2 regions of the Brachybacterium sp. p3-SID1565 genome follow, and region 1 is predicted to be linked to the other one. Evidence: predicted binding sites of a transcription regulator. Region 1 holds the regulator's gene; the other holds the start of a gene.
The links. Region 1 encodes LexA, which represses DNA repair genes until DNA is damaged. Its sites were predicted from a motif close to TCGAACANNTGTTCGA; they were not measured.
Positions count from the first base shown of each region.

Region 1 (15,981 bases):
GGGCACGCAAGACGAGGCAACCCCAGGGGGACCGGGTACGTGGACGACGCTGAGGGGCAGATCGCCCGGGAGATCGCACGCGAGCAGGACTACGCGGACCAGCTCTACGACAGGCTGGACGAGCAGATCGGCCAGGTGCAGGACAACCTCGAGAAGGTGCAGGCCTCGCAGCACGCCTCCACCCACCAGAACCGCTCGGAGCGGGACGCGTTCGCTGCCCTGTACGAGGACCGTCTGGCCCTGCTGCGCTCCGTCAGCCAGAACGTCGTGTTCGGGCGGCTGGACACCGACGAGGCCGCCCGGCGCTACATCGGTCGCATCGGCCTGTTCACCCCCGAGCGCGAACAGCTGCTGGTGGACTGGCGCGCCCCCGCTGCCGCCGCCTTCTACCAGGCCACCAGCAACGAACGACTCGGGGTGCGGTTGCGGCGCCACCTGATCAGCCGAGGCCGCAGCGTGATCGGCCTCGAGGACGACGTGCTCGATCCGTCCGTGCTGGAGGAGAGCGACGACATCGTGCTGCAGGGCGAGGGGGCCCTGCTGGCGGCCGTGTCCGGCCAGCGCACCGGCCGCATGGGCGACATCGTCGCGACCATCCAGGGCGAGCAGGACCGCATCATCCGCTCCGGGAACCGGGGCGTGCTGGTGGTCCAGGGCGGTCCAGGCACGGGCAAGACCGCCGTCGCGCTCCACCGGGCCGCCTACCTGCTCTACACGCACCGCCGGCGGCTGGAGCACACGGGCGTGCTGATCATGGCCCCCACCCAGGGCTTCCTGCGGTACATCGAACGGGTCCTGCCCAGCCTCGGCGAGTCCGGCGTGGTGATGCTGACTCCCGGCGAGCTCTTCCCCGGTGTGCAGACCGCACTGCACGACAGCGACGAAGTGGCGCGCATCAAGGGCGACGCCGCGATGGCGGAGCTGCTCTCGCGCGCCGTCAAGCAGCGCCAGCTGGTGCCGGAGCGCGACGTCCCCCTGCGCATCGACGGCACCGGCATCACGCTCACGCGCGAGGACGTGCGCTCCGCCCGGCGTGAGGCGCGAGCCTCCCACAAGCCGCACAACGCCGCCCGCGCCGTGTTCGTCCGAGCCGCCGCAAGCCGCCTGGCCGACCGGTACGAGAACGCCCTGCGGGCCGCCGGGCGCACCGTGGTCCCGGAGGACCGCCCGGAGCTGCTCTCGGACCTGCTGCACCACCCCGATGTGCGCCGCGAGCTCAATCTGGCCTGGCTCCCGTACACCCCCCAGGGCTTCCTGCGCATCCTGCTGTCACGGCCGGAGCGCCTGCGGGCAGCGGCTCCCCGTTCCCTCGCTCCTCACGTCGACGTCCTGGTGCGGCCCAAGGACTCCCCCTGGACAGTGGAGGACATCCCTCTGCTGGACGAGGTGGCGGAGATCCTGGGCGACGACTCCGCGCCGGAGGAGGCGCGCGCCAAGGAGCAGGCACAGAAGAAGGAGGCCGACGTCTCCTATGCGCGCGCCGTGCTGGAGAACATCGACACCTCCGGGATCATCCGGGCCGAGGACCTCGCCGAGCACGTCGGTCGGATCCGCGACGGCCGCACCCTCGCCGAACGGGCTGCCGGCGAGCGTGCGTGGACGTACGGCCATGTCGTGGTGGACGAGGCGCAGGAGCATTCGGCCATGAGCTGGCGCGCCCTGATGCGGCGCTGCCCCACCAAGTCGTTCACCGTGGTGGGCGACGTCGCCCAGACCTCCTCGGCCGCTGGCCCCGGCTCCTGGGAGGCCGCCCTGGCGCCGTACGTGCAGGACCGACTGCAGGTGGAGCACCTCACCGTCAACTACCGCACTCCCCGGCGGATCATGGACAGGGCCGCAGAAGTGGCCCAGTCATACGACCTTCCGATCACGGAGGTCAGCTCCGTACGGGAGGGGGACCGCGATCCCCGGATCGAGCACACCGACGACGCCCACCTGGCGGAGGCCGCCGCGCACGAGGTGCGCGAGCTGCACGCCTCGAGCATCGGCCGGATCGCGGTGATCTCCTCAGAGCACCGGCTCACCGCGGTGCTCGAGCAGCTGCGCAGCATCGGGGGCCTGCCCCCGGTGGGATCCGGCTCCTCGGGCGTGGACGACGAGATCGCGGTGATGACGGCACAGGACGCCAAGGGCCTGGAGTTCGACGCCGTGGTGGTGGTCGAACCTGCCGAACTGGTGGAGGGGCATGGTGCCGGGGACCTGTACGTCGCGATGACCCGCCCCACCCAGCATCTGGGTGTGGTGCACGCCCGACCTCTGCCCGACGGGATGTCCGGGGACTGAGCACCGGTGTGCGCCGGGGTCAGCCCCGGAGCTCAACGGAACGAGCCCCGGCGGAGGCAGGACAGGCCTCGGCGGAGGCAGGGGCGCGGACAAGCGATCAGCGGCCGTGGCTTCCCCTCCACGACCGCTGATCTGGGTGCGCTGCGCGAGCGCACGAGCAGTATCTTACGCACACATGAGGGGTGCTTCGCACCAATTCACAACTCGGTGCGAACCGGGCCGTGGGAGCCGTCCTGAGCGGCCTCGTGGGGCCCGCCGGACTCCTCGCGCAGACGGGTGATCGCAGCCTCGAAATCGGACAGCGAGTCGAAGGACTGGTAGACGCTCGCGAAGCGCATGTAGGCCACCAGATCCAGCTCCTGCAGGGGCTGGAGGATCGCCAGGCCCACGTCATGCGCATCGATCTCGGCCTGGCCGCTGGAGCGGATGTCCTCCTCGACGCGCTGCGCGAGCATGGCCAGCTGATCATCGCTGACGGGCCGGCCCTGGCACGCCTTGCGCACCCCCGAGATCACCTTCGCGCGGCTGAACGGCTCGCTCACACCGGAGCGCTTGAGGACCGACAGGGACGCCGTCTCGGCGGTGGAGAAGCGCCGACCGCACTCGGGGCACTGCCGGCGGCGGCGGATGGTGGCCCCGTCATCGGACGTGCGGGAGTCCACGACCCGGGAGTCGGGGTGGCGGCAGAACGGGCAGTGCACCCGTCAAGACTACCGGGAGCAGCCCGCCGCCGGGCCCGGATCAGCGCTCCACGCCCTCCCCGACGGGCAGATCCAGCTGCTGACCGGCAGTGACCCGACCGGTGGGCAGATGGTTCATGGCGCGCACCTGCGCGATGTACTCCTGCTGGCCCACGCCTTCGGGAGCATGCTGCTCGGCGAGGTCCCACAGGGTGTCACCGGCCTCGACGGTGACTGTGATGTGCTGCTCCTGACCCGCGCCCGCCAGCGCTGCGGGAACGTCGAAGACCAGCAGCGCGAGGGCCGCGACGACAAGGCCGAGCACGAAGGCGATGGCGGTGACCAGTGCGCGGCCGCGCGAAGTGAGCTCGAGTCGAACACCCGAGCGATCAGCGGGGCGCTGCGCACGGCTGTCACGGCGGGGGAAGGGCAGGACCGTGGTGGTATCGGTGGGCATCTCCGAACTCCTGTTCGATCGAATCTGTGTGCGACTGTAGACCGGTATCGGCGCGACACGCAAGAGGAAACATCGAACATGTGTTTGGAATCCGCTTCCGCGCCGCCTACTGTGGCTGACAAGGACCACGGAACCGTGAGGGTCTGACAAACGAAGCCAGGAGGCCCGCCCGATGTCGCCCAGCACCAGTCGCCGCCCCGAGAGCGCCCCTGTGGGCGATCACGCGAGCCTCACCCGCCGCCAGCGCCGGATCCTGGAGACCATCACCGCCGCGATCTCGGCCCACGGCTACCCGCCCACGATGCGGGAGATCGGCGATGCGGTGGGGCTGACCTCCTCCTCCTCCGTGTCCCATCAGCTGCAGGCGCTCGAGCGCAAGGGCTACCTGCGCAGGGACCCCAAGCGTCCCCGTGCGATGGAAGTGGTGATGCCCGGCGAGGACGATGCCCCTGCCCCGGCCCAGGAGGAGAGCGCGCGATCGGTCGAGGCCGTCTCCGTGCCACTGGTCGGCCGGATCGCGGCGGGCGTGCCGATCACGGCGGAGGAGCAGGTGGAGGACGTCTTCCCCCTGCCGGCGCGCTTGGTGGGCGACGGTGATCTGTTCCTGCTGCAGGTGGTGGGCGATTCGATGATCGACGCCGCGATCTGCGACGGCGACTGGGTGGTGGTGCGCCAGCAGCCGGTCGCGAACAAGGGCGAGATCGTGGCTGCGATGCTCGACGGCGAGGCCACTGTGAAGACCTTCGCCCAGCACGACGGTCACGTGTGGCTGATGCCGCACAATCCTGCCTTCACCCCGATCCTCGGCGATCACGCCGAGATCCTCGGCAAGGTGGTGGCGGTGCTGCGCGCCGTCTGAACCGGGAGGCGCCGGCCTGAGCGCGCTGCTGCCGGGTCAGACCGTCTGGGCGAGGCGGCGCAGGGCGCCCAGCGCCACCTGCGGGTCGCTCGTGGGCCACAGCGGTGGCATGGCCTCGCGCAGGAATCCCCCGTAACGGGCAGTGGCCAGGCGGGGGTCCAGCACCGCGACCATGCCCCGGTCGTCCTTGGTGCGGATCAGGCGGCCGGAGCCCTGTGCCAGCAGCAGCGCGGCATGCTGCGCCGAGACCGACATGAATCCGTTGCCCCCGCGTGAGGCGATCCGCTCCTGCCGAGCGGAGGTGAGGGGCTCATCGGGGCGGGGGAAGGGGATCCGGTCGATGGTCACCAGCCGGCAGGCGTCCCCCACCACGTCCACCCCCTGCCACAGGGTGATCGTCCCGAACAGGCAGGAGTCCTGCTCCTCGCGGAAGATCCGCACCAGGTTCGAGATGGAGTCCTCCCCCTGCACGCCGATGGTGAGGTCCAGCCGGGCCCGTACGTGCTCTGCGGCGAGCTCCGCCCCGCGCCGGGAGGAGAACAGGCACAGCGCCCCGCCGGCGGAGGCCTCCACCAGTTCGGTCAGGTGGTCCAGCATGTCGAGCGAGGGGCCCTCCCTGCCGGGAGGCGGAAGGTGCCGGGCGATGTACAGGATCCCCTGCCGGCGGTAGTCGAAGGGACTGCCGACGTCCAGCCCGGCCCACGCCCCGCGGTCCTCCAGGGCCGGGATCTCCTCGGGCGCCGTGCGGGCGGCGCGTGCCAGCCCTACCTCGCCCGCGGGAGGTTCGAATCTCCCGCCCAGGGCGAGGGTGGCGGAGGTGAGGATCGCGGTGCGGTGCTCCAGGACGGCACCGCGCATCGCCCCGGCCACGCTCAGCGGGGCCACCTGGATGCTGGACCGGCCGGTGGCCCCGGAATGGGAGACCGAGACCACGTCGTCCTCCTCCGGTGCCAGCAGCCGCGTGCACACGTCGATGATCTGCTGGAGGTTGGATCGCACCGCCTTGCGGGAGCCGGCGGTCCCGGCCACGTCCGCGTCGCCGGCGTCCTTGGCGTCGGAGTGGGCCTGCCGGGACTCGGTGCGCAGGTGCTCGACGGCGTCGGCCAGCTGCTCGGGCAGGTCCCCGATCACGCGGCCGTCACTGACCAGGCTGAGGGCCTCGCGCAGCTCCTCCCCCGCATCGTCCAGAGCGGTGGCGGCCACGCCCAGGCCGCGCAGGTCGCGCACGGTGCCCCGCACCAGGGACGGGGTCAGCACGTCGGTGACGGCGGTGGTGACGCTCCCGGTGAGGCTGTGGGCCTCGTCGAAGACCACCACGTCGTGGTCGGGGATGATGCCGTGGCCGTCGAAGGCGTCGATGGCCAGCAGGGCATGGTTGGTGACCACCAGGTCCACCTCCCGTGCCAGCTCCCGGCTGTGCTCGGCGAAGCACGAGCTCGCCATGGGGCAGCTGCTGCCCAGGCAGTGCGACCCGCTCACCGAGACCTGGCGCCAGGCGCGGTCCGACACCGGGGTCTCCAGCGAGTCGCGGTCCCCGGTGTCGGTCTCCTCCGCCCAGGCGCGCAGCCTGCGCACCTGCTCCCCCAGTCGCTCCCCGCCGTCACGGGCGGGATCCGCGGAGGCCTCGGCGAACAGCGCACCGGGGTCGATGTCCACGGGGTAGCCGCCGTCCAGCTTGTGGCGGCACACATAGTTGGAACGGCCCTTGAGCAGGGCGTAGGTGGGGGTGCGCGGCAGGTGCGGGGCCAGCGCCTCCACCAGGCGCGGGAGGTCCTTGGCCACGATCTGGTTCTGGAGGGCGATGGTGGCGGTGGAGACCACCACCGGTCGGCCCGAGGTCACGGCGTGCAGCAGGGCGGGCACCAGGTACGCCAGGGACTTGCCGGTGCCGGTGCCGGCCTGGACCAGCAGGTGGCGGCCGCCCTCCATCGCGGTGCCGACGGCCTCGGCCATGGCCCGCTGCCCCTCGCGGGCGGTGCCGCCGATCGCGGTGATCGCCGCGTCCAGCAGTGTTCCCAGGCGCGCCGGGTCATCCCCGGTCGAGTCGCGGGGAGGCGAAGGGGTGGAGCTGTGGACGGCGGGCACCGGACCACGGTAGCGGCCTGTGCGTCGGGGGCGGCCCAGGCGCGCCCCGGGCCGCTCGGCCGGTCTGCGGGGCCCTGCGTCCCACGGGCGGTCAGATGGCTCACCGGCGGCGGGACACCCCTCAGGCGGTGGCGTGCAGCTCCGCGGCGAGGGCCTCGTCGACCCGTGCCTTGAGGTGGGTGCCCTCCATCAGGTGCTCCTCGGAGATCACCTCACCGGTGCTGTGTACCCGGGAGATGAGATCCCCGCGCGAGTACGGCACCACCACGTCGACCTCGACCGCCGGGCGGGGCAGTCGCTGCGCGATCAGCTCGCGCAGCTCCTCGATGCCCTCACCGGTGCGGGCGGAGACCACCGCGGAGTCGTCGACCAGGCTGCGGATCCGGGCGATGGTCTCCGGCTCGGCGATGTCGGCCTTGTTCAGCACCACGATCTCCGGGACGTCGAAGCCCTCGAGCTCCCCCAGCACCGTGCGCACGGCCCGGATCTGGCCCTCGGGATCGGGGTGGGAGGCGTCCACCACGTGCAGCAGCAGGTCCGCGTCGCCCACCTCCTCGAGGGTGGAGCGGAAGGCCTCGACCAGCTGGGTGGGAAGGTGGCGCACGAAGCCCACGGTGTCCGCGTAGGTGAACTCGCGGCCGTCCGGGGTCTGGGAGCGGCGCACCGTCGGGTCCAGGGTGGCGAACAGGGCGTTCTCCACCAGCACCCCGGCCCCGGTGAGCCGGTTCAGCAGGGAGGACTTGCCGGCGTTGGTGTAGCCGGCGATCGCGACGGAGGGCACCTGGTTGCGGTGCCGGTCGGCACGCTGCGCCTGACGACCGGGGGTCATCGCCTTGATCTCCCGGCGCAGCTTGGCCATGCGGTCGCGTATGCGCCGACGGTCCAGCTCGATCTTGGTCTCACCGGGGCCGCGCGAGCCCATGCCGGCACCGCCGGCGGCCACCCGGCCACCGGCCTGTCGGGACATCGACTCGCCCCAGCCGCGCAGGCGGGGAAGCAGGTACTCGAGCTGGGCCAGCTCCACCTGGGCCTTGCCCTCGCGGGACTTGGCGTGCTGGGCGAAGATGTCGAGGATCAGAGCGGTGCGGTCGATGACCTTCACCTTGACGATGTCCTCGAGGGCTCGACGCTGACCGGGGCCCAGCTCTCCGTCGGCGATCACGGTGTCCGCCCCCACCTCGGCGACCACCTCGGCCAGCTCGGCGGCCTTGCCCTTGCCCAGGAAGGTGGCGGGATCGGGGTGGGCGCGGCGCTGCAGCACGCCGTCGAGCACCTCGGAGCCCGCGGTCTCGGCGAGCGCGGCGAGCTCGCGCAGGCTGTTCTCGGCGTCCTCGAGGTTGCCGGAGGTGTAGAGCCCGGCCAGGACCACACGCTCCAGGCGCAGCTGGCGGTACTCGACCTCGGTGACGTCCTCGAGCTCGGTGGACAGACCGCCGACGCGGCGCAGGGCCTGGCGGTCGGCGAGGTCGAACTGGTCGCCGTCGGTGGTGGAGTCGTAGGTGACGGCCGAGACGGAGGCGTCGCCGCGCGCGAGGATCCGCTCGGTCAGGGGGTCACGGCGGCGGGCGCCGGGGCTCTGCGCGGCATCGGCTTCCTCGGTCGAGCTCCCGGTGACGTCGTCGTCCGGCACGGGGTCTGGATGGAAGGCGATGGGCACGATCTGGGTTCTCCTCGAGGGGGGCGACTGGAGTGGCCGACGCCGGCACGTCCGGGAGGATCGTGCGACGCGGACATCCAGAATCCCACGACAGGTTGCGGAGGTCGAGGGATTAAGCGCAGGGCCGAGAGGGATCACGGGCATCCCCGGCCCTGCGGCGCGGTCACGGCCGGGAGGCTCCGTATCCTGGCGGGGTGAGCGAGCACTACTTCTCCCCCGCCAGCGAGGCAGATCAGGCACCCTTCCCGCTGCGGGTGCACCTGGCGGGCGCGGAGCGGGACCTGGTCTCCAGCAGTGCGGTCTTCTCCGCCCGAGGCCTGGACAAGGCCACCGCCGTGCTGCTGGATCGGCTGGACGTGCTGGCCCCCGTGCCTCCCGGCGCGAGGATCCTGGACCTGGGATGCGGGTGGGGACCGATCGCGCTCAGCGCCGCGCTTCTGCATCCCGACGCGGAGGTGTGGGCGGTGGACGTCACCGCGCGTGCGCGTGCTCTCACCCGCGCCAATGCGGAGCGGCTGGGCCTGGACCGAGTGCGGGTGGCCGCTCCGGAGGAGGTGCCGGACGATGTGCGGTTCGACGCGATCTGGTCCAACCCGCCGATCAGGATCGGCAAGCAGGAGCTGCATGCGCTGCTGCTGCACTGGACGGCGCGCCTGGCCCCGACGGGGACCGCTGCTCTGGTGGTGGGGAAGAACCTGGGGGCGGACCCCCTGGCCCGCTGGCTGGGCGAGCAGCTGCCCGCACGCGAGGTGCGCAAGGCAGCCAGCGCGAAGGGCTTCCGCATCCTCGAGGTGGGGCCGGAGGAAGGCTGAGCGAGGAGAGTTCCCCGCCGGCCCGGGCCGCCTGGGCTCAGCCGCGGAACACGCCGTCGGCCACCAGTCGGGCAGGCCCGGTGAGGGTGACCTCCTCGCCGCGGCGGGCCACCTGGAGAGTGCCGCCGGGCACCTCGACCGTCCAGGGACGGCCGGAGCCGTCGGCGGCCCGATGCGCAGCGGCGACGGCCACCGCGGCCACCCCGGTGCCGCAGGAGTCGGTCTCCCCCACCCCGCGCTCGAACACCCGCATCGCCACGTGGTGGTCCCCGCGCTGCTGCACGAACTCCATGTTGGTCCCGCCCTCGGGGTCGGGCGCGATGCCGGGGCGGCGGGTGAGGTCCAGCTGGTCCAGGTGCACGCCCTCGGGCAGGAACGCGACCGCGTGGGGGTTGCCCATGTCCACGTCGTAGGCGATCAGCTCGTGCCCGTCGATGCTGAGCCGGCGGTCGTTCTCCTCCAGCGCGGGTGCTCCCATGCCCACCCGCACGGTCCAGTCGGCGCCGTCGTGCCGGGGGCGTGACAGGATCTCGACGGTGCGCAGACCGGCCCGGGTCCAGATCTGGAAGGCGTCCGTGTCCACGTGGCCGGCGGCGCGCAGGTGGGCGGCGAACACGCGCACGCCGTTGCCGCACATCTCGGCGAGGGAGCCGTCCGCGTTGCGATAGTCCATGAACCACTCGGGGGCATCGGCCGGTGCTTCGATCCCCGCAGCGCGGGTGCGCACCACGCGGATCACGCCGTCACCGCCGATGCCGCCGCGCCGGTCGGCCAGTGCCACCACCGTCGCGGCATCGAGATCGAGGATGCCGTCGGGGTCGTCCAGCAGCACGAAGTCGTTGCGGGTTCCGTGACCCTTGGTGAAGGCGAGGCCGGTGTCCATGGTGCGAGCCTAGTTCGCCCGGGCCAGTGCGATCTGATCGAGCGCGGCCTCCCGCAGCTGCGAGGCGGGCTGCGAGGCGTCGATCCAGCGCACCCTGGGGTCGCGTCGGAACCAGGTGTCCTGCTTCCGCACCAGACGGCGGGTGCCCACGACGGTCGACTCGATCGCAGCGCCGCAGTCCATGGTGCCGTCGAGCACGGCGAGGGCCTGCTCGTAGCCGATGGCTCGGCGGGCGGTGCGGCCCTGGTCCAGACCCTGTTCGCGCAGTCCGCGCACCTCGGCCAGCAGCCCCTGCTCGACCATGCGGTGCACCCGCAGGCTGATCCGCTCGTGCAGCCCGGCGCGCTCCAGGCGCAGCCCGATCTGCACGGTGGAGGGGTCATGGTGCACGGGGCGCGGCAGGAACGCCGTGTAGGGGCGGCCCGTGAGCTCCCCCACCTCGAGTGCGCGCACGATGCGCCGCAGATCCCCCTCACCGATGATCCCGGCCGAGTCAGGGTCGATGCGGGCCAGCTCGGCGTGGAGCGCTCGTGTGCCGATGCGGTGGCCGCGCTGCTCGATGCGCCCGCGCACGGCCGGATCGGTGGGCGGGAACTCGATGTCGTCCAGCGCGGCGCGCACGTACAGGCCGGAACCGCCCACGAGGATCGGGACCCGGCCACGCTCACGGATGCCCGCGATCGCCGCCCGCGCCTCCCGCTGATAGGCGGCCACGCTGGCCTCCTCGGTGACGGCCAGCACGTCCAGCTGGTGGTGCGGGATCCCCAGTCGCTCACGGGGCGGGACCTTCGCGGTGCCGATGTCCATGCCCCGGTACAGCTGGAGGGCGTCGGCGTTGACGATCTCGCCGCCCAGGTGCTGGGCCAGGGCGATCGCGAGATCGGACTTCCCGGTGGCGGTCGCGCCGACGACGGCGACGAGCGGGGCGGGGTCCATGGGCTGCACCCTATCGGGGCGTGCGGCCGGCGGGGTCAGCGGGATCACTGACCTTTCCCTCGGTTCGACCGGGGCGAAGGAGTATGGTGGGCGGCGGCCTGGTCGCTCTGGGCCTTCCTACACGATCGCACTGACCGAGGTTGATGTGACTGCATCGAACGAGTCCCCCGCCACGACGGACTCCCGCACGGCTCTGACGCCGATGTCCCTGGAGCGCGTCGAGGAGAGCCTGGGCCGGCTCGGATACGCCTTCGTCGAGGACGAGGAGCACCCCGACGTGCTGCGCGCCCGCTTCGACGACTACCGCTTCCAGTTCATGCTGACTGGCGACGAGCACAGCGTGATGCAGACCCGCGGCCGCTGGAACCACACCGTGGACGTCTCCCGCAAGGTGGAGATGGTCAAGCTGTGCAACGAGTGGAACATGAACCGCATCTGGCCGAAGGTCTATGTGCGGCGCGAATCCGAGGGCCTGCTGGGCGTGTACGGCGAACTGGCCTCCGACTTCCGTTCCGGGGCGCTGGACGACCAGATCGACAGGTCGATCAACTGCGGGCTCAGCACAGTGATCGCGTTCTTCCACAGCCTGGAGGAGCGCCTGGGCGCGGAGCTCGACGAGCTCGATGACTGACGCCGCTCGGTGACCGACGCCGCTCGGGGCGGCTGCCGGCCGCACTGAGTCCCCGCGCGGACTCATCCGGCCAGCGCTGCGGACCGGCCCGGCCGGAGGCCGGGTCCTGCCTACGCCTGCGGGCTCGCCTCAGCGAGGGCGCAGGCTCGGCATCCCCAGCCCCACGGGCCCGGGCGGACTGGAGGCCACCTGGCCGCTCCCGCAGGAGCCGCCAGGCTCGATGCCCTGCACGCCTGCCTCCCAGGCATCGCCGGAACGGGTGCGCCGCACCGAGAACTGCGCGGGGTCGAGCTGGTCCCAGGTGCGTCCGGGAACCTCTGCGCTGTCGGCGATCAGGTAGTGCGGGGCAGCACGCGTGACCGTCACGGTGACCAGGTCGCCCGGTCGTGGGCGTTCGGCGGCGGGGAGGTCCTCGGGCAGGGCCAGGTGAACCAGGCGATGGTCCCGCGCCCTCCCGGAGATGCGGTGCGTCTGGCGGTCCCGGTTGCCCTCGCCCTCGGCCACCAGCACCTCCACCACCTGTTGCTCCAGGCGCTGGTTCTCCTCCAGGGTGATGCGGTCCTGCAGAGCGGTCAGGCGCTCGTAGCGCTCCTGCACCACGGCCTTGGGGATCTGGCCCTCCATGGTGGCGGCCGGTGTGCCGGGGCGGATCGAGTACTGGAAGGTGAATGCGCTGGAGAAGCGGGACTGCTCGACCACGTCGAGGGTGGCCTGGAAGTCCTGCTCGGTCTCGCCGGGGAAGCCGACGATGATGTCGGTGGTGATGGCCGCCTCGGGGATCCGTTCGCGCACGCGGTCCAGGATGCCCAGGAACCTGCTGGAGCGGTAGGAGCGGCGCATGCGGCGCAGCACGTCGTCGGAGCCGGACTGCAGCGGCATGTGCAGCTGCGGCATCACGGTGGGGGTCTCGGCCATCGCCTCGATCACGTCATCGGTGAACATGGCCGGGTGTGGGCTGGTGAAGCGCACCCGCTCCAGTCCCTCGATCTCCCCGCAGGCCCGCAGCAGCTTGGCGAAGGCGCCGCGGTCCCCGAACTCGACACCGTAGGAGTTGACGTTCTGCCCCAGCAGAGTCACCTCGATGGCGCCGGCGTCCACCACCTCCCGCACCTCGGCGAGTACGTCGCCGGGGCGGCGATCCTTCTCCTTGCCGCGCAGGGAGGGGACGATGCAGAAGGTGCAGGTGTTGTTGCAGCCCACGCTGATGGACACCCAGGCCGCGTAGGCGGACTCCCGGCGCGTGGGCAGGGTGGAGGGGAAGACCTCCAGGGACTCCAGGATCTCCACCTGGGCCTCTGCGTTGTGGCGGGCGCGGTCCAGCAGCACCGGCAGGGAGCCGATGTTGTGGGTGCCGAAGACGACGTCCACCCACGGGGCGCGCTCGACGATAGTGGAGCGGTCCTTCTGCGCGAGGCAGCCGCCGATGGCGATCTGCATCCCGGGGTTGGCGTCCTTGGCGGCGCGCAGGGCCCCGAGGTTGCCGTAGAGCTTGTTGCTGGCGTTCTCCCGCACCGCGCAGGTGTTGAACACCACCACGTCCACCTCGCCCTTCTTGGCGTCGGCTGTCTGCGGTGCGGCGACGTAGCCGGAGTCCTCGAGCAGGCCGGTGAGGCGCTCGGAGTCGTGCACGTTCATCTGGCAGCCGAAGGTGCGCACCTGGTAGGTGCCGCGCGGCGCGGGGGCGGTGGTGGTGCTCATGGTGACTCCAGGGTACGGCGCGGGCGGGCGCACTTCCCGCCCGGGCGGCGTGAGGTTGGTCAGTCCTGGGCGGCGGCGCGCAGCTCGGCGGCGATCACCTGGACCGCGAGGTCCCCGGGGTAGCCCTTGCGGGTGAGCAGGGCATCGAGCCGGCGCGCCAGGCGGCGATGGTGGGATCCATCCGTATCCTCGCGCAGGCGCACGAGCTCGGGGCGCAGGCGGGAGCGGACCAGTTCACGGCAGCGCTGCTCCTCACCCTCGGTCTCCCCAGCGGCCAGGGCGTGCTCGATATGGTCCTCGCTCACGCGTCGATCCCGCAGCTCGCGTCGCAGGGCTTCGTCAGACAGGGATCTCAGCTCGCGCCGCTGGCTCACCCATTCACAGGCGAAGGCGGCATCGTCGATCAGACCTGCACGATCGATGCGGGCCATCGCCTCGTGGGCGACGGCCGCCGGGACCTCACGCTGCTCCAGCCGTGCGTGCATCTCCCCCGCCGAGCGGCGCCGGGTGGCCAGCAGACGCATCAGGTAGCGGCACTCGTGGACCACAGCCTTCTCATGCTCGGCGGCCTGGGGATCCGGGGCAGCGTGGGGGCGCTCCAGGATCTCCCTGGTGCGCTCCTGCAGCCGCTCCCGGACCTCGGTGCTGTGTGCGGTGGGCACGGATCAGATGGTGGCCGGGACGTCCTCGTCGAGGAACTCGTCCTGCGCGAGGGCGTCATCCGGCTCGGCACCGGCATCACCGGACTTCTCGGCGTAGGGGCCCACGCCGAGGGCGCGCAGGATCTTGTCCTCGATCTCGGCGGCCAGATCGGGGTTGTCCTTGAGGAACTGCCGGGAGTTCTCCTTGCCCTGGCCCAGCTGGTCGCCCTCGTAGGTGAACCAGGCACCGGACTTGCGCACGATGCCGTGCTCCACGCCGAGATCGATCAGGCTGCCCTCGCGGGAGATGCCCTGCCCGTAGAGGATGTCGAACTCGGCCTGCTTGAACGGCGGGGCCATCTTGTTCTTCACGACCTTGACGCGGGTGCGGTTGCCCACGGAGTCCGTCCCGGCCTTGAGGGTCTCGATGCGGCGGATGTCCATCCGCACCGAGGCGTAGAACTTGAGGGCCTTGCCGCCGGTGGTGGTCTCCGGGCTGCCGAAGAACACGCCGATCTTCTCGCGCAGCTGGTTGATGAAGATGGCGGTGGTGTTGGTGGAGGACAGCGCACCTGCCAGCTTGCGCAGCGCCTGGGACATCAGGCGGGCCTGGAGACCTACGTGGGAGTCACCCATCTCACCCTCGATCTCCGCCTTGGGGACCAGGGCGGCCACCGAGTCGATGACGATGACGTCCAGCGCGCCGGAGCGCACCAGCATGTCGGTGATCTCCAGGGCCTGCTCACCGGTGTCCGGCTGGGAGACCAGCAGTGCGTCGGTGTCCACCCCGAGCTTCTTGGCGTACTCGGGATCCATCGCGTGCTCAGCGTCGATGAAGGCGGCGATGCCGCCGTTGCGCTGGGCGTTGGCCACGGCGTGGAGAGCGACGGTGGTCTTGCCGGAGGACTCCGGGCCGTAGATCTCCACGATGCGCCCGCGGGGCAGACCGCCGATGCCGAGCGCGGCATCGAGGGCGACCGAGCCGGTGGGGATCACCTCGACCGGGGGGCGGGTGTCGTCACCGAGGCGCATGATCGAGCCCTTGCCGAACTGGCGGTCGATCTGCGCGAGCGCGGCGTCGAGGGAGGACGAGCGGTCCTTCGGGGCGTTCTTCGCTGCGGGCATATGAGGATTTCCTTCCAGAGGGCCGGGGTGCCGGCGTGCTGACCGTGCGGCCACACTAGGCGGGGGCTCCGACGAACGATGCGGCCCCGCCCGAGCTGTGGAAGGACGAGCGTTGGGGAGGAACATCGTGATCGGGGTGTCCGTCGCGGATCACTGTACCCGAACACGCGTTCGAAATCAGCGTGTCGCGTGGTCGGTTCCCCGCCGTGTCGCACTGAGGATCCTCGGCGTGTCGCGCCGACATCCGGCACCGTGCCCGAGGGCGCGGTCAGCGCCGCAGATGCGGGGGGATCTCCCAGCGGTCCGATTCCGGCACGTCCATCGCATCGCACAGGGCCGTCCAGACGGCACGCACCGGCAGGCCCTCATCGAGGGCCTGTTCGGCGGTGCGCCCGCCCATCGGTTCGAGGACCAGATCGCGGGTGTAGGTGCGGGCCAGGGCAGGCCCGAAGACGTGGTCGGCCAGTTCGCCGAACTCGCTGCGCCGCACGTCAGCGGGCGCCGACCAAGGGGCCGGCGGCATCGGTGAGCTCATCGGGGACGGTGTCCGGGACGCAGACGCCCTCGGCGACCGCGATGCGGTCGGAGACCTCCCGCAGGACGAAGGACAGCGGGAGCCCGAGAGCGTCGGTGACGGAGACCAGCAGCTCACTGGAGGCCTCCTTCTGGCCCCGCTCGATCTCGCTGAGGTAGCCGAGGGAGACGCGGGCATCGGAGGACACCTGGCGCAGGGTGCGGCCCTGGGAGCGGCGTGCATCCCGCAGGACGTCACCGAGCTCGTGGCGGAACAGTGCCATGGCGCTGCCTCCCTTCCTCTGGTGGTGCTGTGCGTGGTGCGCTGCATGGGCGCGGAACGTGGGGTTCATCGTGCCGGGTACAACGTCCCCACCCGCGCAAGTGTTCCCCGATTGTAGTGGGCGTGGTCTCGGGGCGACTGGGAATTGTGGACGTGCTCGCAGCGTTCGCCTCCCGACGCGTCCCTGCGGCACGTGTGAGCGAGCTGGTCACCGCCTGGTCAGGCAGTGCAGCAGCAGCGTCAGCGCGGCGTCCACCGTGGCGGTGCGCACAGCGGCCCGGTCGCCGGGCAGATGGAGCTCCTCCACCACGGGATCAGCGTCATCACGGTCGACCGCCAGGAACACGGTCCCTGCGGGCACTGCCCGCTCGTCCGGTCCAGGTCCGGCCACGCCGGTGGTGGCGATGGCGACGTCGGCCGCGTACAGGGCACGGGCCC
Region 1 is NZ_JAMBDS010000019.1:30,270-46,250, reverse strand. Features, by position in the region: gene M4D54_RS06500 (AAA family ATPase) at 40-2,283, shown strand; gene nrdR (transcriptional regulator NrdR) at 2,481-2,984, opposite strand; gene M4D54_RS06490 (LysM peptidoglycan-binding domain-containing protein) at 3,025-3,420, opposite strand; gene lexA (transcriptional repressor LexA) at 3,593-4,279, shown strand; gene M4D54_RS06480 (ATP-dependent DNA helicase) at 4,316-6,364, opposite strand; gene hflX (GTPase HflX) at 6,486-8,021, opposite strand; gene M4D54_RS06470 (class I SAM-dependent methyltransferase) at 8,216-8,833, shown strand; gene dapF (diaminopimelate epimerase) at 8,871-9,716, opposite strand; gene miaA (tRNA (adenosine(37)-N6)-dimethylallyltransferase MiaA) at 9,726-10,652, opposite strand; gene M4D54_RS06455 (YbjN domain-containing protein) at 10,798-11,283, shown strand; gene miaB (tRNA (N6-isopentenyl adenosine(37)-C2)-methylthiotransferase MiaB) at 11,413-12,981, opposite strand; gene M4D54_RS06445 (regulatory protein RecX) at 13,041-13,643, opposite strand; gene recA (recombinase RecA) at 13,647-14,747, opposite strand; gene M4D54_RS06435 (DUF3046 domain-containing protein) at 15,016-15,237, opposite strand; gene M4D54_RS06430 (helix-turn-helix domain-containing protein) at 15,239-15,544, opposite strand; gene M4D54_RS06425 (CinA family protein) at 15,752-15,981, opposite strand, start outside.

Region 2 (15,981 bases), on a different contig from region 1:
CGCTTGCGGCGCTCATGTTCTCCTGGTTCTCCTCGATCCGCGGCGTCTCTCGGCGCGGAATGAGAGCAGACTACCGGCTGCCCCCTGTGCCGTCACCGGTGATGTGGACGGCGCTCGCAGCGGCGCGGAACCGTGGGCTGATCCGTGATACGGCGTGCGGCGGCGCCTGGCAGATGGCAGCCGGGAGCCTCAGGCGCGGGAGGAAGCCTCAGGCGCGCTCGTCGGCCCGACGCTGCAGGAAGGCGGCGATGGCGCGCAGCTCCACCTCGTCGACGGCGTGGCCCAGATGGGGGCGGCGTTCCTCCTCCAGCGTGGTGTGGGCGCGCATGTACTCCCGCACCCGCTGTTCGCGGTCCTCGTCGAACAGGGGGTCCAGGCCGCCGTGGCCCCACAGGGCAGGGGGCTTCACCTCCGCGAGCGCCGCATCACCGGGCATGGCCGCAGGGAAGGGGGCGCCGGAGAGCTGCACGATCCAGTCCAGGGCGTGCGGGTCCCGTCGCAGCAGCTGCAGGCCCAGGATGCCGCCCTGGGAGAAGCCGATGGCGCCGACCACGGGGGCGGTCTGCTGGGCGATCCAGGTCTCGACGGCAGCGGCGGAGGTCTGGATCTTCTCGGTCGCGGCGGGGCCGATGTCGGACTCGAGCCAGGCGTAGCCCTGCACGTAGCGGTAGATGCCGCGCAGGGATGCGTAGGCGAAGCTCGGCGGGAGGTAGGGCACCAGTCCGGTGAGGTCGCGCTCGTGACTGCCCAGGCCGTGCAGCAGCAGCACGACGGGGGCCTCGGGATCGCGGGAGCCCATGCGCACCACGGCGGTCTCGTCGATCTCCGGGGCGATCAGTTCGACGGGCGGGTTCATGGGGGTGCTGGTCATGCCTCGAGGGTACTCAGGTGCCGTCGTGGTCAGGTGCCGTAGTGGGCGGCGAGGTCGTCGGTGTCGGGGTGACCGGCGGACGCCGGGGGCACGACGTCCTCGGCGGCGGCGGAGAGACCGCGGTCGGCCTCCGCACGCGCGATGACGGCGACCTGGGCGGGGTCCTTCGGCGACAGCTCCCGGTAGGCGGCCGACAGGCGCTGCAGGACGTCGTCGTAGGCGGTGAGCAGTTCGTCGTGGTCCGCGGCGCGCAGGGTGAGGGCTCCGTCGATCGCGGTGCCTCGGCTGAAGGAGCTCAGGTAGCGGATGCTGCCGACGACGTAGTGCTCGCTGCCCTCGACGGCCTGCTGCAGGGCGGCGGTGACAGTGGCGTCATCGGGCCCGCGGTTCACACCGCAGGCGGCCAGCAGGGTGCCGAGCAGTCCTGCCATGGCGATCCTCCGTCCCATAGGTTCCATCCCCTGATTGTCCCCGACGCCCGGGCCATCGCGTATCAGGGCGGCAGGGGGTCAGGGCACCGGGACGCGGGGCCGGCAGGGCGACACGGCCCGTGCTCAGCTCAGTTCAGTTCAGTTCAGTTCAGTTCAGTTCAGTTCAGAACGGAGGATCGCCGTACTGGCTGATCGGATCGTCAGCCCCGGTCAGGTCGTTCCCCGCAGCACCCGGGGTGTTCGCATGCCTGTTCCCGGAGGGATCGTCGTCCCCCGCTGCGGAGGTGTCACCGCGGGGGCGCCTCCGGGGTCCATGACGGCCCTGTTGCTCGCGCCATTCCTCGTTCATCTCGGCGGCGAGCTGCGGGGCGACCAGGTCGCGGTCGTCCCACGTGGTGGTGGTGATCTTGCCGTCGATGGTCCACAGCGTGCGGTCCATGCCCGAGGGCCAGCTGTTGTGGAGATCTGCGTCGTCGCGCACGGGGTCGAGCCGACCCAGGGTCTTCCACTTGCGGTGCAGCCAGCACAGCAGGTGAAGGTTCTCGAGGCTGGTGGGGCCGCCACCGCTGGGGTCGAGGTGGTTGAACTCGATGATGTGGTCGGCCTCGCTGGCGAGGATGGTGGGCCTGGTGCAGCCCGGGGCGTTGCAGGTGGGATGCCGGAACCGGAGCTGTTCGAGAAGAGCCGCCGGGGGCCGGTAGGTGGTGGGCGCGGCGGGCAGGTACGCACCTGTCGCCGGATCGGTGAGGATCCGGAACCAGGTGGACTCGCCGCCGGCGAGCGCGCGGGCCTGATCGACGGGGACGGGCACCAGGCCGTTCAGCATCCCCGGCATCTCCGAGCGACCCTGCAGGGTCAGCGCCGGGACCGTGACGTACAGCTTGAACCGTGGGGCCGGCACCTGCACGGTGCCCGTCTCGAGCACGGAGCGGGTGAGGATCGCGTAGCGGATCGCCGCCAGCGACAGTGGGCGGCCCCGCTCGAGCACGTCACCGTCGATGTCGAAGGGGATCTCCGCTCCGTTCTCGTCCTGCAGGGCGGCACGCTGCGCCTTCTGCACGGCATGGGCGCACACGTCCAGACGGTGTGAGAGGGCCATGATCTCCGGGATCGGGCCGGTGATGGTGAGGGAGGCCGTGCCCAGCTCGGGATCGGCGAGGTGGAGGTCCACGCTGCGCAGTGCCGACGGCGGTTTCGGGGTATCCAGTGCGGTGACCATCGCGACCAACCGGCGCAGGTGGCGCACAAACTGATCACGGGAGATCGAGGCGAGGTCCCAGCTGGCCACGTGCTCGTCGATGTGCTGGACGTGGCCCTCGTCCAGCGGCCGCACCAGGCGCAGCAGGTGCACGTGCCACTCCTCTGGCAGTTCCCCCTCGGCCAGGCGGTGGAAGGTGCCTGGCATCTGCTCGACGGCGCGGTGGGCATCCCGGATCATGGCGCCGGCCCGGAAGGATGAGGTGCGAAGGCCCACGGCGATCTTCATCGCGGAGATGTCGGCCTCGTCCAGTGCGCCCTGGGCATCAGGGTCGTAGTGGAAGAACGTGGCCATGTCGCGCAGCTGCCGGGCGTACAGGCGGGTGCGGGTCTTCATCCGCTCGTGCATGCGGCAGGCCAGAGCGGCTTGCGGGTCGCCCGACGGAGCGTCCACCTCGTCGATGATCCGCTCCTGCGTGAGGGGTGAGCGTGCGCGCACGGGCCAGCGCCGTACCGGGGTGAACAGTTCCCCACCCATGCCTCCACCTCCCCACAGCCGATCAGTACATCCAGACTACTCTTTCGAATGCCCGTACGAAAGGGCCACCGAGAATCTGTGGATAAGCGTATCGGGGAGCATGAAAGCGAACATGAGTGGGGACAGAAATGTGGACGAATATGTGCACAAGTGCGTTCTGGGGAGGAACTTCAATACCCCCTACTACCTGCGAGATGTGGAGAGACATGTGGAAAGCCGTGGCATGGGGAGGAACCTCGACAGCCTCGAGCACCCCGGGACTGCAGCCCCCTGCGTCCCGAGCTCTAACGCGAAAGGGCTGTGGACGACAGGGCGCCACCGGCGACCGCCGGGTCAGGGCGCGAGGCAGGCCTCAGCTGTCTCGACCCAGGCCTCAGCTGTCGCGACGCAGGCCTAGTTGTTGCGATGCACGTCGGAGACGTAGTGATCGGCATAGCCGGTGTCCCCCACCAGGAAGTCGGCCACTGATCCGCTGTGCTGATACTGATGCAGCTGCGAGCCGTTCTGCGCCAGCTGCTCGGTGACGGTGGTGTGGTACTCCCCGGAGGAGTGGTTGTCGCCCGGCGAGAAGATCCCTCCCGGGGAATCCGCCGTCACCGTCGTCACATTGGGCGAGACCACAGGGGGATTGAGGAAGATGTCGCGCCCGCCGGCATCTATCTTCGGGACCAGGTCGTTCCCGTGCTGGATGTGCAGATAATCCGTCCCGGAGTTCACCGGATCGTTCTGCACGGGAGAACCGTAGGTCATCACATTCGTGACGTTGAACTGATTCGAGAAATCCGGGTCCCCAGCGAGGCTCGAGGCGATCATCCCGCCCTGCGAATGACCGTTCAGCATGAGAGGCGTGCCCGGGGGGAGGTCCAGGTCGGAATAGAGCTGTGCGATCGCATCGGCCGTCGCCTCCGAGCCCGCGGACCACCCGTTGGGGCCCGCCTGCGCGGCGTTGCCCGAGAGGTCCATCGGATTGTTCGAGGCGAACGGGCTCCACTGCTCCGTCCCCGGGATGTTGGCGATCACCCCGGTGGGGTTCCCCTGGGCATCGCGCACCACGGTCAGCCCCACCTGCCCGTCCTCCGGTGCACCGTAACTGGCATTGGTGTTGTTGATGATGTCTGCCAGGGAGTGCGGATCGACGTAACCGGGATCACCCGGCCCGCCCAGTTCCACCTGCTGAGGGGCGTCGGCATAACCGGTCCCGTCGTCGGCCAGATTGAGGTCCAGGCCGGTCGTCGCGTGCACCAGGGTGTTGATGCCGTCGAGACCGGCATCGATCAGGCCCACCCCGAGCTCGGTCAGGCGCGGCCACTCCCCATTCATGACGGCGTCGGCGGCCATCCCGAGCAGGCCGGTGGTGGACCTGCCCAACTCCTGCAGGTTGCCCAGCAGGATGCCCGGGTAGTCCCGCAGGTCATCCGGCCACCCGGCGATCTGCTCCCCGATCTCATCGGCCACCCAGTCCACCACCCCGGCCACCCCGGAGGCGAAGTCGGAGATCTTCTCCGCCGCACCGCTGAAGAAGTCAACCACGCCGTCCCAGAACCCGCCCCCGGAGTCCCCGTTGGAGGAGGCCTTGTCCTGCTCCTCGGCGTGACGCTCCAGCTCGCCGGAGCGGTCCCGAATGCCCGGGACCACCACCGACTCGCCCTGGCTGCGCACCACGTGCCAGTTCTCGCGGAACGAATCGGCATCAGGGCCTCGCCATTCCACGGCGTGGGTGGCGGCGTCGAGCCGGTCCAGCACCTCCCCCAGTCGCTCAGCTGCGGTGCGGAGCCCCTCGGCCTGGTCGCGCACCTGGTCCGGGTCCATCCCCTGGAAGCTCATCGCTCATCCCCCTCGGTGGTCTGCCCGGCACCCTCAGCGTTGTCAGCGCTGTCCGCCCGGTCGGCCGTGACGTGGTTGATGGCCGCGATCAGGTCGGCCTTGAGGATCTCGGTGAGCGCGCCGACGGGGGCGGGCTCGGCGGTAGTGGCCTCGCCAGTGCCGGTGAGCGTCGCGAGCACCGTTCCGTCGGCCCCGAAGGCGTACCAGGAGCGGTCGCGGATCATAGGCTCGCCGGTGGCCGGGTTCGCGGAAACCACGATCTGCACCTGGGCCACGGATGGCGGGTCCACCGAGGGCGGGTCCGTCGTCGCTCCGGGAGCCTCCGGCGCCGTCAGGGATTCGGACGGATCCGCACCGAAGGCGGGGCGCTGGGGCACCAGCGCGGTGATCAGGTCGGAGAAGTGCTCGATGCGGCCCACGGCCAGGGTGAGCGCCGAGCTGCGGGCACCGAGGGACACCGTGGAGTCACTGGAGGTCACCTCGCGCACCTGGTCGATCACCAGCTGGATCTCTCCGGCCACGTGCACGGTGGTGGCCCACGCCCGCGCGCCGTCCACGCTCACCATGTCGATGCGCACGGGGGAGGTGATGGCGCGGCGCAGGAGGGCGTCCCAATGGGGTTCCACCTCGACGGGGTCCGCGGATTGCAGCAGGCCGGCCTGATGGGCCTGGGCGGCCGCGGTCTCCGAGCTCGGGGCACTCCCGTCCCGCACCTGTGCGATCACCCAGGCGAAGGTGGACTCGTCGATCCGCAGCAGACGCGAGGCGCCCGGCAGCTCGGTCAGTCGCGGGGAGTGGTCGAGTGTGCTGGTGGCGCCCATGAGGGCACGGTACGTGCGACCTGGGTCGCCGTCCATGGGTACTCCTCCCCATGGTCACCGCCCAGGCCCTGTGCTGCGCAGGATCGGCCGGCCGGGTCGGTGCACTCGGCGTATCCGGGCATGGGCAGACCCGCAGGTCGCGCTGGGCGCCGGTCGGGGGACGAGTCCGACCCCTGCGGGTCCGGGCAGCTCGAGTGGATTCGCTGCGGTCCGTCGATCCGATGAGCCGCCGGAGCGATCCGACGGTTCGGGCCGATGGTCGCCTCAGCGGCGAGCCACCTCACATGTCCGATGGGAAATCATTCCTCGGATCACCTCCTTTCGGTGTGGGATCACCGTAGGACCGTCGGGGAACGTGCGCAACGGTTTTTCCTGTCGGTCGGCATGCCCGAGCAGACGTCCGATGAGAGGATGGAGGGCCGACGTCGTCGTCCCCGCCCCCGCCGCAGGAGTGAGCACCGTGCAGACCGTTCTGATGGACAGCCTCGAGAAGCTGATGGGCAGGGCGGAACCCCGCCCGGCCTCATTGATCGGAGGTGTGCACGCCTCCGGCTTCCTCGGGGAGCGACTGTCCGTGCAGATCGCGGTGAGGCTCGAGGCCGGGGAGGGCTGCGCCGACGCGCTCGCGGACGGGGCCGGCGAGCGCCCGGCCCCTCGCAGCGCGGGCATGACGGCGGCGGTCGAGGTGGAGCTGCTGGGAGACCTCGCGGCACACACGACCCTGAGCGGTGCGGCGCGTGCCGGTCTCGACCCCCGCCCCCGAGGACCCCGATGAGCACTACCTGGTCACCGAGCCAGGCGAGTACCCCGACGTGCTGGAGCCGCTCACCGGGGAGGCCGGCGCGGGCGGTCCCGACACCGATGCCGGCGACCGCACCGTCGTGCTCGCCCCCCTCACCCCCGGGTGCTGGGAGGCGCTGTGGATCGACGTGCTGGTGGAGGACGCCCTGCTGGCCGGGGAGCACGAGCTGCTGATGCGGCTGCGGCCCGCCGGCAGTGACGGGCCCTGGGAGGAGCACACCCTCCGCCTGCAGATCCATCCCCATCAGCTGCCGCCGCTGGAGATCGTCAACACCCACTGGTTCCACGCCGACTCCCTGTCCTCCTACTACGACGTCGAGGTGTTCTCCGAGCGGCACTGGGAGCTGATCGAGGCGTTCCTGCGCTCAGCCCGCGAGATGGACGTGAACTCCGTGCTCACCCCCACCTGGACGCCTCCGCTGGACACCGCCGAGGGCCACAAGCGCCCCACCGTGCAACTGGTGGGCATCAGCGAGGAGAGCGGTGAATACCGCTTCGACTTCACCGAACTGGACCGCTGGCTCAGGATCTGCCGCGAGGTGGGCATGGTGTCGATCGAGGTGGCGCACCTGTTCACCCAGTGGGGTGCCCGCTTCACCCCCGCCATCCAGGTCCGCACCGCCGACGGGATCGAGGACCGCTTCGGCTGGCACGTGGCCGCCACCGACCCCGAGTACCGCCGGTTGATGGTGGCGCTGATCCCCGCGCTGCGCGAGCATCTGGCCGCCACCTGGGAGGGCCGCGTGCTGCGGCACATCAGCGATGAGCCCAGCGTGCAGGGCCTGGAGGACTACCGGGCGGCGAAGGAGCAGGTGAGCGACCTGCTCGAGGGAGCCGATGTGGTGGACGCGCTCAGCTCACTCGAGTTCGCCGAGCAGGGGGTGGTGGACATCCCGATCGTGGCCACGGACCATGTGGAACCGTTCCTCGACGCCGGTCGCAACCCGTGGGTGTACTACTGCGTGGCGCAGGACCGCGAGGTGGCCAACCGCTTCATCTCCCTGCCCTCGGTGCGCAACCGGGTGCTGGGCCGGCAGCTGTTCGTCCACCACGCCCCGGGGTTCCTGCACTGGGGCTACAACTTCTGGTGGGCACAGTTCGCGCTGAAGCCTATCGACCCGTTCACCGAGACCTGCGCGGGCGGCGGCTTCTACGGGGGCGACTCCTTCGCCGTGTACCCCGGGCCCGACGGCACCCCCTGGGTATCCCTCCGGCACCGCGTGTTCGCGCAGGGGATGGCCGCCACCGGGCGCTGACCTGGCTGGCCTCGCTGGTCGGCCACGATCGCGCCGCCGCCCTGGTGGACGAGGGCGGCGCCCTCACCTACGCGCACTTCAGCTACGACGTCGAGGAGCACCTGCGGGCCCGGCGGGCCGTCGACGAAGCGATCCTTGAGGCACTGGGGAGCTGATCTGCCCAGCGCCTACCAGCTCCCGTCAGGGGTCAGACCAGCGGCTGGTTGCCGGCCAGGTCGTCGATGTCGTCGCCCTCGGAGCGCATCTCGTCCTGATCGCGGTTGCCCTGCTCAGCAGCGGCGAGGTCCTCCTGGCCGCGCTCGACGGTGCGGTCCAGGCCCACGCCCTCGGCCTCGGCCGGGGCGGGACGCTCCGGGTCGCCGGGGCGGGCGGCCTCGAGGGCGTCATCGATGCTCTCGCCGGTGGTGGGCTCGGTCTGGAAGTCCGGGTTCTCGGTCATGGCGTTGCTCCTTCGTGGGTCAGGGGGCGGGCCGTCAGGGCCTTCAGGCGGTCAGGGCCTTGATGATCGCACCGTTGAAGGCGTCGAGATCATCGGGGTTGCGGGAGGTGATCAGCGGGAAGCCGCCGCCGGTGTCCACCACCACTTCCTGATCCGTCCAGGTGGCGCCGGCGTTCAGCAGGTCATTGCTGATGGTGGGGACCGAGGTCATGTCGCGGTCGTCCACCAGGTCCGAGTCGATCAGCAGCCAGGGGCCGTGGCAGATCGCGGCGACCGGCTTCCCGTCGGCTGCGAAGGCCTTGACCAGCTCCTGGGCGGATTCCTCGGCGCGCAGCGTGTCGGCGTTGAGGGTGCCGCCGGGGATCACCAGGGCGTCGTACTCATGGGCGTCGGCATCCTCCAGCAGGATGTTCGAGGGGACCTCCGGGCCGGGCTCGCGGTCGAGCTTCAGGGTCTTGACCGGGCCTGACTCGGCGGCGGCGACGACCACCTCAGCGCCTGCCTCCTTCAGCTCTGCGAGGGGGCGCTGGATCTCGTCGGTCTCGGTGCCGAAGTTGGTGGTGATGATCAGGATCTTGCGGCCTGTGAGCGTCGCGGTCATCGTGCATCTCCTTGTGTAGAGCGGTCGATGGACGGCCCTGCTGCACGGGCGCCGAGCTGAACGCGGGGCTGTGGGAACAGGTGCCGACCCGTGTCGCGACCGTAGCACCGCGCGCCCGGAAGCCGCCGACCGAGCGGTGGGAGCCAGCGGAGGGAATGGGCAAGGGTCCGAGCACGAACAGGGTGGGGCAGCGGTCGCTTCCCCTCAGGTTCCGCAGTAGATGAGGAACACGTCCCCACCCTCACCCGGCCCCGCCAGATGCTCCAGGTGGGCGCGGGCGTGGAACGGCGAGCGCACGGCCTCCATCATCTCCTCGACGCCGGAGAGGTCGCCGAGGTGGGCCCCGCGCAGCGCGGCGTCCAGATGGACGTTCCGTGGGATGTACACGGGGTTAACATCGTCTCGGGGCGAGGATCCACCCAGGCCAACGCGTCTGCGGTCCCATTGCTCGAAGGGGGCGGGATCCGCGAACAGCTCGCGCGCGGTGCCGCCCGTGAGGGCGCGGAAGAACCTCGTGTGGTCCACTGCCTGGGCTTCGAGGAGGGCCAAGAGGTCCTCCCCGAGTGCGCGGACCGCCGCGAGCTGGACGCCAGCGCTGTCGGAGGCGGCATCAGCGTCGGAGGCGGCATCAGTGCTGGTGCCGGCAGCCGCGCCAGGTCCAGGGCTCTCGGGGACCCCGAGCTTGGCCGCCATACCGCGGGTCCAGGCATCGAGGTACGCGGGCTCGTAGCCCTGCAGCACGGCAGTGGCAGCCTCGATCCCCGCCTCCGGCTCGTCGGGGGCGATGACCGGCAGCAGGGTCTCGGCGAAGCGGGAGAGGTTCCACAGGGCGATGCCGGGCTGGTTGCCGTAGGCGTAGCGCCCCTGCTGGTCGATCGAGCTGAACACCGCGCGGGCCCGGTGCTCGTCCAGGAATGCGCAGGGCCCGTAGTCGATCCCCTGCCCCGAGATGGTCATGTTGTCGGTGTTCATCACGCCGTGCACGAAGCCCACCAGCATCCACTGCGCGACGAGGCGGGCCTGGGCCTCGGCCACGCATCGCAGCAGCTCGAGGTACGGGTTCTCCGCATCCCCCGCTGCGGGGTGGTGGCGGTCGATGGCGTGATCGGCGAGCGGTCGCAGCACGTCGGGGCCCAGGTGCCAGGCGGCGTACTCGAAGGTGCCCACGCGCAGGTGGCTGGAGGCCACGCGGATGAGCATGGCGCCGGGCTCGGGGGTGATGCCCTGCCGGGGACGGATCCGCTCCCCCGTGCTCACCACCGCGAGGGCCCGCGTGGTGAGGATGCCCAGCGCATGCAGGGACTCCCCGATCACCGCCTCGCGCAACATCGGGCCCAGCGGAGCCTTGCCGTCACCCGCTCGGGCGAAGGGGGTGCGGCCGGCGCCCTTGAGGTGCAGGTCGAAGTGTCGACCATCGGGGGCGACGATGTCGCCGAGCAGCACGGCGCGCCCGTCGCCCAGCTGGGGGTTGGGCTGTCCGAACTGGTGGCCGGCGTACACCTGGGCGGTGGTGTCGGGGACCTGTCCGGTGAGCAGCGCGAGTCCCTCGGGCCCGCGCAGCCACTCCGGGTCGTACCCGAGCTCGGCCGCAAGTTCTTCGTTCAGCCAGGTGAGCTGGGGCGAGGGGGGCGCCTCTGCCTGGTGTGGCACCGAGAGCTCGGGCACGGTCTCGGCGTAGGTCTGCTGCAGGGCGGGAATGGATGGGGTGGTCGGGGTGGTCGCGGGGCTGTCGATCATGGGCATCGCCTCCTGCGGTCACGGTACCGGGACGACCTTGACAGGACTCCCGACGCGGCGAAGACTGAACCCAAGCATTTACACAACCGGGTTTCATAATCCCGTCGAAGGGCATCCATGGGCACCGCCGACAGCGCTGCTGTGCGCCAGGGCAACGCGCGCGCCTGCCTGCTGGCCTTGCGCGAGGCGACCCAGCCCCGCACCGTGGCCGAGGTGTCCGAGCACACCGGGCTGTCGCGCCCCACGGTGGACGCCGTGCTCACCTCCCTCGTAGAGACCGGGCCCGTGCGCATCGTGCCCGCCGCGCCTGCCTCCTCCCCCGGCAGGCCGGCCCGCCGATTCGCGTTCCATCCCGGGGCGGCGACCGTGGCGGCGGTGGACATCGGCGACCGCTCCGTGCGGTGCCTGCTCACCGATGCTGCAGGCCGGATGGTCGCCACCGGGCGCCGCGAGTGCGCCGGAAACGGCGCTGCTGCCCGTCTGGATGCAGTCGCTCAGGTGGTGCAGGACGCCGCTGACGAGGGCGGGACCGATGAACGCCTCTCCCCGGCGGTCGTGGGCATCGCCGTGCCCGGCATCCTCGATGCGGATGGCCGGCTCGCCCAGAGTCTCGCGGTGAAGGACCTGGAGGGCACGGACATCGCCTCGGAGCTGTCCTTGCGCCTGGGTTGCCCGGTGGCGGTGGAGAACGACATCAAGCTCGCCGCCTACGCCGAGCACCACCTCTCCGCCCGCCCCGCCGACATCGCCTTCGTGCAGATCGGTCACCGCATCTCCGTGGCCCTGATCCTGGGCGGCCGGATTCTGCAGGGCCGCCACCGGCTCGCCGGTGAGCTGGGCACGCAGCGCGGCATGCGGTGGACCAGCACCTCCCGGCGTGGCCGCTTGAGCTGGTCCACCGGGGACGACGCGGCGCCGCTGTTCGCTCGGGCGGCCGACGGTGACCAGGCGGCCCTGGCGGAGATCGACGCGTTCTGCGCCGAGATCGCACCGCGCCTGGCCACCCTGCTGCTCACCGTGGACCCTGAGCAGGTGGTGATCGGCGGCGGTCTGTCCCGCGCCGGCGACCTGCTGCTGGACCCACTGCGCCACCACGTGCACCACCTGCTCACCAGCCCCGGGAAGCCCGTCTTCCGCACCGCACGCCTCACCACCGACGGCGCTCTCGTCGGTGCGCTGGGTCTCGCCTTCGAGCACGGCTCCGTGCAGGTCACCGGCGTGCTGGAGGTGCCCCCGCCCTGGCACCGCTTCCCGGCACCACCCGACCGCCCCCGCCAGGCCGGCCCTCCTGCTGCAGACCCCTCCCCCGCAGTCCCCCGCCCGGAAGGAACCCCGTGACCGATCAGATCCGCTTCGGATTCAGCTCCTACAGCTTCCACTCGAAGCTCGCCACATCCCAGATGACGCTGCCGGAGGTGATCGACTGGGTGGCGGCCTCCGAGGGTGAGCACCTCGAGCTGGCCTCTCTCAGCGAGCAGACCGACGACCCCGTGCCCAGCATCGCCTCGGACCCCGCCTACGTGGACCAGATCCGCGAGAAGGCGGCGAGCGCGGGCGTTGTCCTGTCCAACCTGGCGATCGGCGCGGACTTCACCTCCGAGGATCCCGCGGAGGTGGCACGCCAGGTGGAGCGGGTGAAGCAGTACGTGGACCTCGCCGAGCGCCTGGGGATCGAACGGATGCGGCACGACGTGGCCGGCCACCCCGGCCTGCCCGGTGATGACACCCCGCTGTTCGGGCGTGCTCTCCCGGGGATCGTCGCCGCCTGCGCGGAGATCGCGCAGTACGCGGCCACCAAGGGCATCACCACCAGCCTGGAGAACCACGGCTTCTTCGTGCAGTCGGCCGACAGGGTGCGGCGCATCATCCATGCGGTGGACCAGCCGAACTTCCGCACCACCCTGGACGTGGGCAACTTCGTGTGCGTGGACGAGCAGCCCGAGGTGTCGGTGGCCCAGAACCTGCCCTACGCGATGGTGGTGCACTTCAAGGACTTCTACATCCGGCCCGCCCGGCAGGATCCGGGCGCGGGCTGGTTCCGCAGCCGCGGCGGCAAGCATCTGCGCGGGGCGGTGGTCGGCAACGGCGACATCGACCTGCGTGCGGTGGCCCGCGCCATCAAGGACTCCGACTTCTCCGGCTACGCCGCGATCGAGTTCGAGGGCTGGGAGGACTGCCTGATCGGCTGCGAGCGCGGCATCGCGAACGCCAAGCGTCTGCTGGCCGAGGCCTGAACCGGCCCCGCCCCGGCCGTCTGAGCCGTTCTACCGCCCCGCCCATCCGGCCCGTTCCATCCGCCCCCTCCCGTCCTTCCCACCCCCGTCCCCTGAGGAGACCCCCATGACCACTTTCCGAGTCGGCGTCATCGGCGCCGGGAGCATCGCCCGCGCTCACCTGGAGGCCTACGCCGCTCACCCCGAGGTGCAGATCGTCGCCATCAGCGACATCAACGCCGCCCGCGCCCGCGCCGTGGCCCAGGAGTTCGGTGCCTCCCGCTCCTACGCCGACGCCCATGAGCTGCTGGCGCAGGACGACATCGACGGTGTCAGCGTGTGCACGTGGAACGACTCCCACGCCACCTGGACCATCGCCGCCGTCGAGGCGGGCAAGCATGTGCTGGTGGAGAAGCCGATCGCCCGCACCGTTGCCGAGGCCACCGCCATCCAGGACGCGGTCAGCAGGAGCGACCGGGTGGTCCAGGTGGGGTTCGTGCGCCGTCATTCCCCGAACTGCCAGGTGCTGAAGTCCTTCATCGACGCCGGGCAGCTGGGCGAGATGTACTACGCCAAGGCGAGCCTGATCCGCCGGATGGGCAACCCCGGCGGCTGGTTCGCCGACAAGGAGATCGCCGGCGGCGGGCCACTGCTGGACATCGGCATCCATGTGCTGGACCTGGCCTGGTACCTGATGGGCTGCCCGAAGGCGGTGTCCGTCTCCGGGAACACCTACGAGGTCCTCGGCAACCGCGCCAACATCACCACCATGCCCCGGTACAAGGTCTCGGACTACGACCCGGACAAGAACACCGTGGAGGACATGGCCAACGCCGTGGTGCGCTTCGAGAACGGCGCCTCGCTGCTGCTGGAGTGCTCCTACTCCCTGCACGCCACCAAGGACTCCACCCTGGTGTCGGTCCATGGCACCAAGGGCGGCGCGGATCTGGAGCCCAGCCTGCAGATCGCCGCGGAGATGCACGACTCGGTCGTCAACATCACCCCGCAGATCTCCTCGGGCACCTTCGAGATGGGAGCCGGTTTCGGCAACGAAATTGCGAACTTCGTCGATGCCTCCCTGGGTCGCGCCGAGTCCGTGGCCCCGGCGGAGCACGGGGTGGAGATGGCGCGGATCCTCGAGGCCGTGTACACGTCGGCCGCCGAGGGCCGCGAGGTCCGTCTGGACTGAGCAGGGAACCGTTGGGCCCCGGGAGCACCCGGGTACGCTTGCGGAGACTCCGTCGAAAGGTTCGAGCACATGAGCAGCCCCTACCCCGGCAACCCGTCCCCTCGGCAGCCTCAGGGCGGTGCGCCGCAGGGAGGCGAGCCGCAGTCGGGTGCGCCGCAGTCGGGTAGCCAGCCTCCCAGCAGTGGCCAGTGGGGCTCGCCGCCTCCTCCGCCGTCCTCGGCTCCCGGCAACGGGTACCCCGGTGCCGCAGGAGGCACGGGTGCCCCCGCCGGACCGGGCGTCCCGACGGGTGGCGGGGCCCCCTACCCGGCCCCTGGCGGCGGCCAGCCACCGCAGAAGAAGAAGCCGTGGCCCTGGATCGTGGGCATCTGCGGCTGCCTCACCCTGCTGGCCCTGGCAGCGGGTGGCGGCGGCCTCGCACTGCTGTCGATGAACGGCGGGGATGATCCCACCGAATCTCCCTCGGCCGGCCCCACCTCGGAGGAGACCACCCTCGAGGACCCCACCGACCCCGCGACGTCGGACTCGCCCACCTCCGAGGCCCCCACCTCCGAGGAGCCGACGTCCGAGGCCCCCACGTCCGCTGAGCCCACGGGCACCGTGGGCCTGCCCGGCTCGGACGTCTACGTGGACACCCCGGTCCAGGACCCGACCGACGCCGACCTCGACGCCGCCAAGGACACCGTGATCGCCTACCTGATGGGACTGTCCGACGACGACCCCGCCGCCTCCTGCGCGCTGCAGATGGACCCGCTCACCGGCAAGGGCATCGACGACAGCTCGATCCTCCAGGACACCTGCGTGGAGTCCACCCAGCAGGCGATCGACGATCAGGACCTGGGGGGCAAGGCCACTCACCTCACCCGCGACCACTTCGAGGCGAACCTCGATGCGGAGGGCCGTGTGGTGCTGGTGCACAGCATCCACGCCGATGATCCCTCCCCGATGAAGATCGCCAAGGGCACGGACGGCAAGCTGTACGTCGCACTGGGAGCATGACGGATCAGATGACCGACCGCACCACGTACCTCCTGGTCGACGGGGAGAACATCGACGCCACCCTGGGGGTGTCGGTCCTGGGCCGCCGGCCCCAGCCGGAGGAGCGGCCCCGCTGGGGCAAGCTGCTGACCCATGCACAGGACGCCTGGGGCAATCCGGTCTCGGGCCTGTTCTTCCTGGCCGTGGGCGACAGCCTGCCGGTGGGCTTCGTGCAGGCCCTCACCGCGATCGGGTACCGACCGGTGCCGCTGCGCGGCGAGGGCAAGGTGGTGGACATCGCCATCCAGCGCACCGCCGAGGCCCTGCAGGACCGTGCGGCCGACGTGATGCTGGTCAGCCACGACGCGGACTTCGTGCCGCAGATGACGGCGCTGGCTGGCACCGAGGGGCGTCGCACCGCCCTGGTGGGCTTCCACGAGTTCTTCTCCGGTGAGCTGCGCGGCATCCCCGGCATCGAGATGTTCGACCTCGAGTACGACGTCGAGGCGTTCACCAGCCCGCTGCCGCGGATCCGGATCATCGACATCGACGAGTTCGATCCCTACGAGTTCATCTGAGAAGAGGCCCTCCGATGGGGCTCGATGCGCAGTCACTGCTGGCAGGGCCCCGCGGGAGACGGATGTGTCTCGACCTGGCCTGCCGGTTGGACGAGCGGATCGGCCTGGGTGCCTCGATGCTGGGGGCCGAGCTGGATCCGAGTCCCTCGTTCCGCTCCGTGCTGCTGTTCGGTCCCGTTGCCGGGGGCAGCGGGGGCAGCGGGGGCGACGGCGGCGCGGGCCAGGCCGACCGTGAGCCGCCCCGCACCATCGAGGAGCTGGCCCGCGATCTGGCAGCCCTGGACCTGACCGTTCTCGATGCGCCTTCCCCTGGCAGGACTCCCGGCGGGGACACGGCCCAGCTGCTGCATCGGGCGCTGTCCTCGTCGGTGGAAGCTGCCATGTACTGGCAGGAGCCCGATGATCAGGACGCGCTCGCTGCTCTCCCGGACATCGGCGATGCGCTGCGGCCCTTGGCCGAGAGGGTTGCCGCATGGGCACCGGTGCTGGGCTGGGACCGGCCGTGCG
Region 2 is NZ_JAMBDS010000007.1:62,446-78,426, forward strand. Features, by position in the region: gene M4D54_RS03325 (alpha/beta hydrolase) at 209-871, opposite strand; gene M4D54_RS03330 (hypothetical protein) at 901-1,302, opposite strand; gene M4D54_RS03335 (HNH endonuclease signature motif containing protein) at 1,466-3,037, opposite strand; gene M4D54_RS03340 (hypothetical protein) at 3,431-4,861, opposite strand; gene M4D54_RS03345 (hypothetical protein) at 4,858-5,718, opposite strand; gene M4D54_RS03350 (hypothetical protein) at 6,086-6,457, shown strand; gene M4D54_RS03355 (DUF4091 domain-containing protein) at 6,420-7,739, shown strand; gene M4D54_RS03360 (hypothetical protein) at 7,927-8,178, opposite strand; gene M4D54_RS03365 (DJ-1/PfpI/YhbO family deglycase/protease) at 8,222-8,779, opposite strand; gene M4D54_RS03370 (YdiU family protein) at 8,984-10,522, opposite strand; gene M4D54_RS03375 (ROK family transcriptional regulator) at 10,634-11,854, shown strand; gene M4D54_RS03380 (sugar phosphate isomerase/epimerase) at 11,851-12,750, shown strand; gene M4D54_RS03385 (Gfo/Idh/MocA family protein) at 12,857-13,918, shown strand; gene M4D54_RS03390 (hypothetical protein) at 13,988-14,917, shown strand; gene M4D54_RS03395 (NYN domain-containing protein) at 14,926-15,474, shown strand; gene M4D54_RS03400 (hypothetical protein) at 15,537-15,981, shown strand, end outside.
Region 2: a site for LexA is predicted at 3,082-3,097, ahead of M4D54_RS03335 (HNH endonuclease signature motif containing protein). Genes of this name have one in related genera too.